DNA from 3 places in the Streptomyces sp. NPDC048671 genome. Region 2 is predicted to be linked to each of the others. Evidence: riboswitches for the same ligand, from Rfam matches in the RefSeq annotation. Region 2 holds a riboswitch; each other region holds the start of a gene.
What was found. Region 2 has a riboswitch for cyclic di-AMP ahead of ACZ6S6_RS32175 (transglycosylase SLT domain-containing protein). Riboswitches for the same ligand answer to the same signal wherever they lie in the genome.
Positions count from the first base shown of each region.

Region 1: another riboswitch for cyclic di-AMP. It lies ahead of ACZ6S6_RS31110 (M23 family metallopeptidase); the one in region 2 lies ahead of ACZ6S6_RS32175 (transglycosylase SLT domain-containing protein).
Region 3: another riboswitch for cyclic di-AMP. It lies ahead of ACZ6S6_RS05725 (M23 family metallopeptidase); the one in region 2 lies ahead of ACZ6S6_RS32175 (transglycosylase SLT domain-containing protein).

Region 1 covers NZ_JBVJHB010000017.1:175,873-179,138, forward strand. The annotation lists gene ACZ6S6_RS31105 (PP2C family protein-serine/threonine phosphatase) at 56-1,219, shown strand; cyclic di-AMP (ydaO/yuaA leader) riboswitch at 1,507-1,660, shown strand; gene ACZ6S6_RS31110 (M23 family metallopeptidase) at 1,672-2,883, shown strand; gene ACZ6S6_RS31115 (aldo/keto reductase) at 3,068-3,266, shown strand, end outside.
Region 2 covers NZ_JBVJHB010000019.1:52,285-55,550, forward strand. The annotation lists gene ACZ6S6_RS32165 (GH25 family lysozyme) at 1-636, shown strand, start outside; gene ACZ6S6_RS32170 (heme-binding beta-barrel domain-containing protein) at 776-1,324, shown strand; cyclic di-AMP (ydaO/yuaA leader) riboswitch at 1,776-1,964, shown strand; gene ACZ6S6_RS32175 (transglycosylase SLT domain-containing protein) at 1,968-2,900, shown strand; gene ACZ6S6_RS32180 (NAD(P)H-dependent amine dehydrogenase family protein) at 3,069-3,266, shown strand, end outside.
Region 3 covers NZ_JBVJHB010000002.1:289,185-292,450, reverse strand. The annotation lists gene ACZ6S6_RS05735 (DUF6126 family protein) at 1-138, shown strand, start outside; gene ACZ6S6_RS05730 (tyrosine-protein phosphatase) at 167-979, opposite strand; cyclic di-AMP (ydaO/yuaA leader) riboswitch at 1,420-1,580, shown strand; gene ACZ6S6_RS05725 (M23 family metallopeptidase) at 1,584-2,543, shown strand; gene ACZ6S6_RS05720 (SGNH/GDSL hydrolase family protein) at 2,727-3,266, shown strand, end outside.

The DNA.
Region 1 (3,266 bases), on a different contig from region 2:
GGGGCGGTGCGCGGTACCGTCCGCGGCCCTGAGCGCACCGGGCAGGAGAGCACAGGTGGGGAAGCGGGAGCAGCGGCGAGGGAGGCGGGCCGACCAGATCCGGAACCGCCGGTTCGTCCGGGCTCTGCCTGGCCTGATGATCATCGGCGCGTTGGTGTTCGACTTCTTCACCCCGGCCGCCTTCACCGCTGTCCCGCTCTTCGCCGCGGCCCCGCTGATCGCCGCGCCGTTCTTCTCGCTGGCGGGCACCATCCGTGTCGGAGCCGCCGCGTTGGTGGCCATAGCGGCGCTGCGGCTCTACCGCGGCGCCCTGTTCCAGGTCGTGCCGTCCATCGAGCTCCTCACGGTCCTCACCGTCTCCGCCCTCGCGGTCTTCATCAACGGCGTCGTGCGGCGCAGCAACGAGCAGCTGGCCTCCGCGCGGGTCATCGCGGAGACCGCCATGCGCGCGGTGCTGCCGACGCCGTCCGACCGGATCGGCGGACTGTACGTGGCCGCGCGGTACGAGGCGGCGCAGGCGGACGAGTTCGTCGGCGGTGACCTGTTCTCGGTCACGGACACCCCGTACGGGGTGCGGCTGGTGGTCGGGGACGTGCGCGGCAAAGGCCTGGACGCGGTCGAGGCGGTGGCGGTGATCATCGGCGCGTTCCGGGAGGCTGCCGAGCAGGAGCGGTCGCTGGAGGGGGTGGCTCAGCGGCTGGAGCGTGCGCTGGCGCGGGAATCGAGCAGACGCGGCGGCCTCGACGCGGTCGAGGGGTTCATCACCGCCGTCCTGGCCGAGATCCCGCCGGGTTCGACCCGGGTGCGGATCGTCAACCGCGGCCACCCCGAACCGCTGCTGCTGCACTCGGACGGGGTGCTGGAGGTGCTGCTGCCCACGCTGCCCGCGCTGCCCCTGGGGATGGACCTGGGCGTGTGGCCGGACCGTTCCGACGAGTGGGAGCTGCCCGCCGGGGCGACGCTCCTCCTGTACACGGACGGCCTCTCCGAGGCCCGTGACGCCGACGGGGTCTTCTACGACCCCGCCGAGCGGCTGCGCGGACGGATCTTCCCGGGTCCCGAGGAACTGCTGTCGACGCTGACCGATGACGTACGGCTGCACACCGGTGGGGTGACGACCGACGACATGGCGCTGCTCGCGGTCGTGCGCCCCACCGAGGGCCAGCCGGAGCGGCGCACGACCGTGAGGATCGTGGGTCTGGGGGGCGGCGCCGGGTGAAGGTGAAGGGGCGGACGGGGGAGAGGGTGAGCAGAGGTGAGGGAGAGGCCGCGGCCGATGCCACCGTGCGTAACCGTAAGGAACCCCTCCGCATAACATTTGACGCAACGTCAGAAAACGGATAACGATTGAGGGGCGATCAACTCGCCCGATTCCACCCGGTTGTGCCCCGTAAGTCCAGGCCAATGGCGCGAATGATCAGCTGGAACAGCTTGGAATCGGACCCGTGTGTCTATTAACGTTCGATAACGCAGCGCGGTTGTCCCAGCCGCCGTCAGAGGCGGCACCGTGCGCGAGCGCCGAATTCCGCAAGGGAACCGGGGAACCACCTACATGGGGTGAATCGGGCATCTCTGTCTTGTCGCGAGACGGAGGAACCCGTAGGAGACCTTCCTGCTCCGAACCCGTCAGCTAACCCGGTAGGCGAGAAGGAAGGAAAGGAGTGCGCCCCAGTGGCGTCCAACAAGCCTGCCCCCGAAGCCCCCTCCCGGTTCGTACCCGAACACGGAAATGACTTCGGAACCGGGCCCGGTGCCGTCTACGGCACCCACCACGGCACCACGTACGGCACCGCATACGGCACCCACCACGGAACCGCTTACGGGACCGAGCACGGAACCGCTTACGGAACCGATCGGGGCAGCGAGTTCGGCAACGGCTTCCCGGCCGACGAGACCGAGTCCGACAAGGCGTGGGAGGAATGGAATCCCACCGAGGAGTCCGTCCGCCCCGTACGCGGCAAGCACCGCGTCGCCAAGCAGCGCAATGGTCTCGCCCGTAGCTCCACCGTTCTCGGCGTCGGTGTCATCGCGGCCGTCGGCGCGGGCGGCATGGCCTCCGCGCAGAGCAAGCCGCCGGTTTCCATCTCTCTTCCCGACGCCATCTCGGACAAGCTCCCCGAGGCCAAGTCCCTGCCGGGCGTCGGCGCACTGTTCTCCAGTGGGTCCGAGGCGGAGCAGGCCGGGGCCGAGACCGCTTCCGCCCCGCTGACGACGGCCGGCATCACCACCACCGAGGCCGAGCAGGGCACGACGGACGCCGGCGAGGCGCTCCGCGCCCGCATCCTCCAGCAGGCCGAGCAGCAGCAGGACTCCGCCGACGCGGAGGCCAAGGCGGCCGAGGAGAAGGCCGCCGCGGAGAAGGCGGCAGCCGAGGCGAAGAAGCAGCAGGACGCCGCGGAGGCCAAGGTCGCCGCCGCGAAGAAGAAGGCGGAGGCGGAGGCGAAGAAGAAGGCCGAGGCCGCGCGGCTCGCCAAGCTCGCCGCCAGCTACGCCATCCCCACCTCCTCGTACACGATCACCTCGACCTTCGGCGAAGCCGGTTCGATGTGGTCCTCCGGCTACCACACGGGCCTCGACTTCGCGGCGCCGACCGGTACCCCGATCAAGGCCATCCACAGCGGCACCGTCAAGTCGGCCGGCTGGTCCGGTGCTTACGGCTACCGCACGGTCCTGGAGCTTGAGGACGGTACGGAGCTGTGGTTCTGCCACCAGTCCTCGATCGGTGTCGGCGTCGGCCAGAAGGTCACCACCGGGGACACCATCGGGCGCGTCGGCGCGACCGGCAATGTGACCGGCCCGCACCTTCACCTTGAGGTCCACACCCCGGACGGCACCGGGATCGACCCGATGACCTGGCTGCGTGCCCGGGGCCTGACGGTCTGAGCAGGCTGCCGCTGAACCCCGGCAGTCCTGACGCTCACCCCCCGACGTCGGGACTGCCGGTCCGCCGCTGCATCCGTATCCGTGTCCGTATCCCTGTCCGTGTCCGTGTCCGTATCCGTGTTCGTAGCTGTACACGGCACGGAATATCGGAATAGCGGAGGCGGTGGAACGAGTTGTTCCATCCATGACTTCTCTCCGCAAGCTCGGTTCGTCCAGCCTTCAGGTCTTCCCGCTCTCCCTCGGCGGCAACGTATTCGGCTGGACGGCCGACGAGGCGCAGTCCTTCGCCGTGCTCGACGCGTACGCGGCGGCAGGCGGCAACTTCATCGACACCGCGGACTCGTACTCCTCCTGGGTCCCCGGCAACGAGGGCGGCGAGTCGG
Region 2 (3,266 bases):
GCCTGGTTCAACCGGGTACGCGAACGCGTCGGAAGCTACGTGCCCTGGTTCTACATCAGCACAGGCGCACTGCGCGCGGGCACCTGGACCGCCACCGTCGCCGCCGGCGCCCACCTGTGGGCGGCCTCCTGGGGGGCCAACGACGGCACCTGGCCCGGCGCACCTGACCTCGGCGGCCACTACCCCGACTGGGCCGCCCATCAGTACACGTCCGTGGGCTCCACCGGCGGCGCGTCCCCCGTCGACCTCAGCCGCGCCCGCTCCTGGGCGTTCGACCTCACCGAGCCGACCGGCCCGCCGCCGTCCGGTGGTGGGCTGCCGAAGTCGTCGACGGAGCAGGATGGTGTCCCCGGTCCGGTGATGTGGCAGCGGACGCAGAACTGGCTGCGGATCGAGTCGGGTTACACCGGCCCGATCGACGGGGTCCCCGGAGCCAATACCTATGCCGCGCTCCAGCGGAACCTGCGGAACTGGGGCTACACCGGACCCATCGACGGGGTCCCCGGCACGAACACCTGGGCCGCTCTCCAACGACTCGCCGCCCAGAACGGCTACACCGGCCCCATCGACGGCGAGATGGGACCCAACTCCTGGCGCGGCTTCAGCCACTTCATCAACCAGGACCGCTGGAACTGACCCGCACTCCCGCAGGGCATCCGAGATGGAGTGAAGGCGTGGAAGCGGCGCACTCGCATCCCGTGGCCCTAGGCTGCGAGCCGACACCATCGCCACCGCCGCCATCACCGGCACCATCCCCGACTCAGGAGCGCGCAAGATGTTCGACCCCCTCCGGAAGCACCCGTATCCCGACGCGAATGGGCCGGACGAAGCGCCTGCCCCGCACGCGCTGCTCGCACCGCTGACCGGGTTCCTGGGCACCTGGACCGGGCAGGGCCGCGGTGAGTATCCGACGCTCGCCGAGGAGTTCCGGTACGCGCAGGAGGTGACCTTCAGTCACGACGGGCGGCCCTTCCTCCACTACGAGGCGCGCGCCTGGCTGATCGACGCGGAAGGCGCCCCGCTGCGGCCGTCGGCCCGGGAGAGCGGCTGGTGGCGGATGCAGCCGGACGGGCGCGTCGAGGCGCTGATCACCCAGCCCACCGGTATCGCCGAGATCCTGACCGGCCGTGCGGCCGACGGCGCGGCCGACCTCGCCACTCATCAGGTCGCTCTCGCTCCCACCGCCAAGGAGGTCAGCGCCACCCGTCGCCGCTACACCCTGACGGACGACGGCACGCTCGAATTCGTCCATGACCTCGCGGCCGTCGGCCAGCCGCTCCAGCACCACCTTTCGGCGCGGCTCCGACGCGAGGGCGGAAGTTAGGCCGTGTCCGCCGGCCCGTGTCGGGACGTCCCGCAACCGGGCCGTGAGCGTCCTCGGGCGCATCACGCCATAGTTCATCTATTTAGATCCATCATTAATGATGAACCGATCCGACCTTCCTGCCGGGGGTGGGCCCTGGCGGAGGTCGTCAAGATGTCCTGATTGAACCATTAATCTGATTCGCTACTAATTACTATCAAGGGTCCCTTTTTTGTCGCCCAAAGGTGATGAATGTTGAGCAAATCACCCTTTTCGGGCTCAGTGGTCAGCGTCACTCTTCCGGCCTCGGACGCGGGGCGTCCGGCTTCGGTTCCCTGTTGTGCCAAGAAAGTTGACTTCCTCGTGAAGGTCTGATGGTGAGCATTTCCTTTAATTGATCTTGCGAATCAATTGGGATCTCGAATTCAGGGCTTGTTTCGCTCGGTGTTTCTCGCTTACGGTCACCGTCAATCCGGATGGAACGCCGAATCCTGCCGCCGTCCGGTAACCCGACCCACTCACGTACGGCAGGAGCGGGGGACCCAGGTTTGCCGCCGGTCCGGTATCCGGAGCGGCTAGGGGTGAAGTCGCCATCACGTGCGGCCGGACATCTCCAGTCCGAACCCGACAGCTCACCTCGCAGGCGGCGGAGAGGAAAAGAGCCATGCCCATCATGGGTAAGCACCGTCGTTCCAAGTCCACCTCCCTGACCCGCGGTTTCATCGCCGTGAGCACGGGCGGAGCCGTTCTCGCGCTCCCCCTGATCGGGGCCGGATCGGCTTCTGCCGCACCGGCACACGCTGTCGTCGCAGAAAAGGCGGCGGCCCCGACTTCCCTTGCTGCCAAGGGAATTGCCGTCAGCAAGGCGGAGTCCACCGTCTATTCCGTGATCTCCGGTGATTCGCTTTCCAAGATCGCCCGTGGGTATTCGCTCAGCGGCGGCTGGGAGCAGCTCTACAAGGACAACCGGAGTGCGGTCGGTGGAAACCCCGATCTGATTCACCCGGGCCTCAAGCTGACCATCGGCGCCAAGTCCGCGGCCGTCGCGCCCAAGGCGGCCCCCACCGCCGAATCGAAGGCAAAGCCCGCGACCGAGTCCGAGCCCGCAGCTGAGTCCAAGCCCGCAGCCGAGCCTTCGGCCGAGTCCGCGGCCGACGCCTCGCAGTCGTCCGACCGGGCCGAGGGGACCGACCGTGCCGACCGTTCCCAGCGGACGGCCACGCCCATCGCGGAGGAGACCGCCGCCACCGCCCCGGCACAGGCCGCGACGGCGTACACCGCCGACCTCGACGGCTGGATCAAGGAGTCGCTGGCCGTGATGGCCCAGAACGGCATCCCCGGGAGCTACGACGGCATCTACCGCAACGTCATCCGCGAGTCCTCGGGCAACCCGCAGATCGTCAACAACTGGGACTCGAACGCCGCCGCCGGCACCCCGTCCAAGGGTCTCCTCCAGGTGATCCAGCCCACCTTCGACGCCTACCACGTGGCCGGTACCTCGATGGACATCCTCGACCCCGTCGCCAACATCACCGCGGCGTGCAACTACGCCGCGGCCACGTACGGCTCGATCGACAACGTCTTCGGGGCCTACTGACGGGCCTGCTGACATACCGCGCCTCCGCCCTCGGGAGGAGCCGGGCGCAGGGGTGGGAAGGAGCCGAGCGGCTCCTTCCCACCCCTTTGCGCCTGCCCCGGCCGCCCTCGCCAACCGGGTGGGCGATGGCACTATGAACCTTTCATCCCGCGCGCTACCCTCCGCCGCATGATTTCCACGGTGGTCTGGGGTACCGGCAATGTCGGCCGCGCGGCCATCCGCGCCGTCGAGGCCCATCCGGCCCTGAAGCTGGCGCACGTACTTGTTCATGATCCCGGCAAGGTGGGCCGCGACGCGGGCGACCTCGCCGGGACCGGCCGCGATCTGGGCGTCGCGGCGACCGACGACATCGACGCGGTGCTGGCC
Region 3 (3,266 bases), on a different contig from region 2:
AAGCGCAAGGAGTCGTCCTCGCAGGAGAGCCGGATGCCGCGCGGGCTCGTCATCAGGCTGTTCGCCTATCTGGTGGCCGGGCACGTCATCGCGGGTTTCCTCTACCTGCTGTTCGCGGTGGGGATGCACAACCAGTAGCGGGGGACTCGGTGGCCCGGCCGGCCGGTCACGCGTCGTCGAGGAGCCGCTCGCGCAGCCGCTCCCGGGTCTCGGGGGTGATTTTCAGCCCCTCGGAGAGATAGCGGTCGGTGCCGCCCCAGGTCTCGTCGATCGTGGCGAAGGCGGCGGCGAGATATTCGCTGTGGGCGCCGAAGAGCGGGCTGAGGAGCTCCATCACCTCGGGCGACATCCCGGCCGCCGAGGTGTCGCTGCGGCGCACCCGGTAGCGGCGGTGGGTGTCGTTGGACTTGAGGTAGTCGGCCTCGACGGCCTCGCGCCCGACGCCGACCGCGAGCAGGGAGACCGCGATCGAGAGCCCCGCCCGGTCCTTGCCGGCCGCGCAGTGCATCAGGGCGGGGACGCTGTCCTCGGCCAGGGCGTGCAGCACGCGGCTGTGCTCGGCGGTGCGCTCCAGGATGATCGTCCGGTAGGAGGCGACCATGCGGTCGGTCCCCTTGCTGCCGTCGAGGAGGCCGCGCAGCTCGTCCGTGTTGCCGTCGCGCACCATCCGCCAGAACTCGGCGCCGTCCGCCGGGTCGGTGAGGGGGATGTTCACATTGCGTACGCCGGGCAGCTCGACGTCCAGTCCGTCCAGCTTGAGGTCTGCGGCATTGCGGAAGTCGAAGACGGTGTGGAGGCCGAGACCGCCCAGGAACGCGGCGTCCTCGGCGGTGGCGCCCGCCAGGTGACCGCTGCGGAAGAGCCGTCCGTACCGCACCCGGCGGCCGTCCGCGGTGGGCAGTCCGCCCACGTCACGGAAATTACGGACCCCCGCCAGCTCGGGTTCCGTCGACGGGGTCTGCGGCAGCTGCTGCGTCACGGTCACTCCTGGAGGCTCTGCCGCCGACGCGTGTCGCCGACGGGTCCACTCCCGTGACGATACGACATCGGATTCTCGGGCAATCGTCTCGGTGACGGCCCTGCACGGACTCCCGCGCGGGTCCCGGTCTGCGGCTCCGGCGCGAACGACAGACGCGACATGTCCGTATTGAGACTTTTAGCCGAACATGCCCTGCTTGTGCGGGAGATGATCGCCCTCTCGTGAGCGGGATCATATCCGTGACGGTGTGTGGCGGCGCCCCGGATGGGTAATCCGTGCGCCGCGCGGAAAGCCAAGATCCGTAATCCACGGAGTGTGACCGGAATTCCGCGCCGATATTCCGGAGGGGAAACCGGTGTGGAACCTGTGGCTTGTTTCCGCCGTCCCCACTCGCTTACGTTCGCTCTCAATCCGGATGGAACGCCTAATCCTGCCGCCGTCCGGAATTCGCACCCACTCACCGTGTGGCAGGAGCGGGGGAACCAGGTAAGCCGCCGACCGGAGCGATCCGGCCGGCTCGGGGTGAAGTCGCGCCAGCCGCGACCGGGCATCTCCAGCCCGAACCCGACAGCTCACCTCGTAGGCGCCGGAGAGGAAATTCTTCATGCCCATACCGGGTAAGCACCGCCGTCCGAAGTCCAGCACCATCGCCCGTGGCGTCGTCGTCGCGAGCGCCGGCGGAGCCGTCATCGCGCTTCCGCTGCTCGGCGCCACCGGTGCCAACGCCGCGGAGCAGGCCGCTCCCGCCACCGCGAACTCGGCCGCCGCCACGCACGCCGCCCCGGCCAAGCAGGTCGCGGAGAAGCAGGACGGCACCAAGACGTACTCCGTGGTCTCCGGCGACTACCTGTCGAAGATCGCCGCCGAGCACAAGCTCAAGGGCGGCTGGGAGAAGCTGTACCAGGACAACCGCAAGGTCGTCGGCGACGACCCGAGCCTGATCTTCCCGGGCATGAAGCTGACGCTCGGCGGCAAGGCCTGGGGCCACGCCTCGACCACCGGCTCGCACACCTCCGCGGGCGCCACCACCCCGTCGAAGGCCCCCTCCAAGGCTCCGGCCAAGACCGAGTCGAAGGCCCCCACGGCCTCCAACTCCGCGTCCTCCTCCAACGCCCAGGCGTCCAACGGGGCCTCGGCCCCGGCCGAGCAGAGCACCGGCTCCGGTTACGTCCACCCGGTTCCCGGCAACCACACCACCGCCTACCGCGCCTCCGGCGCCAGCTGGTCCAGCGGCAGCCACACCGGCATCGACTTCCCCGTGTCCACCGGCACCAGCGTGAAGGCGATCACCTCGGGCACCGTCGTCACCGCCGGCTGGGGCGGCGCGTACGGCAACGAGGTCGTCATCAAGCACGCCGACGGCCACTACTCGCAGTACGGCCACATGTCCTCGCTCTCCGTCTCGGCGGGCCAGACCGTGACCGCGGGCCAGCAGGTCGGCCTCTCGGGCGCCACCGGCAACGCGACCGGCCCGCACCTGCACTTCGAGATCCGCACGGGTCCGGCGTACGGCTCGGACGTCGACCCGATCGCCTACCTGGCGTCGCACGGGATCAACGTCTGATCCAGGCAGTACCGGTCCGGTGACCCGGACCGGAGCAATACATAGAGGGACGGTGCGTGGCGGCGCACCGTCCCTCTGCTTATTCCCCCTTTACCAAAACCTGACCGGGTGGTCTATCTCACCACCCGTCAAGCCCGTATTACGGTCGCGTAGGTCACATTCGACGGTGCAGGATATGCCCTTGTGGCAAACGATTCGAGAAACATCCGACAGAGCGTCATCAACCGGCAGGGCGCCATCGAGTCGTACGCGGCGATTGGCGACAGCTTCACCGAGGGAGTCGGCGATCTCGGCCCCGACGGGACATTCGTCGGCTGGGCTGACAGGTTCGCGGTCATCCTCGCGGACCAGCTCCCGGACCCCGGAACGGCACCGGGCATCACAGGCGCCGCGCACGGGAACTTCAGGTACGCCAATCTCGCCGTACGAGGACGTCTCCTCGACCAGATAGTCGAGGAGCAGGTGCCCCGCGCCAGAGAACTCGCCCCCGACCTGGTGAGCTTCTGCGCGGGCGGCAACGACATCATCCGGCCGGGCACCGACCCCGACGACGTCGCCGAGCGCTTCGAGCGCGCTGTCGCGGAGCTGACCGAATCGGTCGGCACCGTCATGGTCACCACCGGCTTCGACACCCGCGGCGTTCCCGTGCTGCGCCATCTGCGCGGCAAGATCGCCACCTACACCGCCCATGTCCGGTCCATCGCGGACCGCTACGACTGCCCG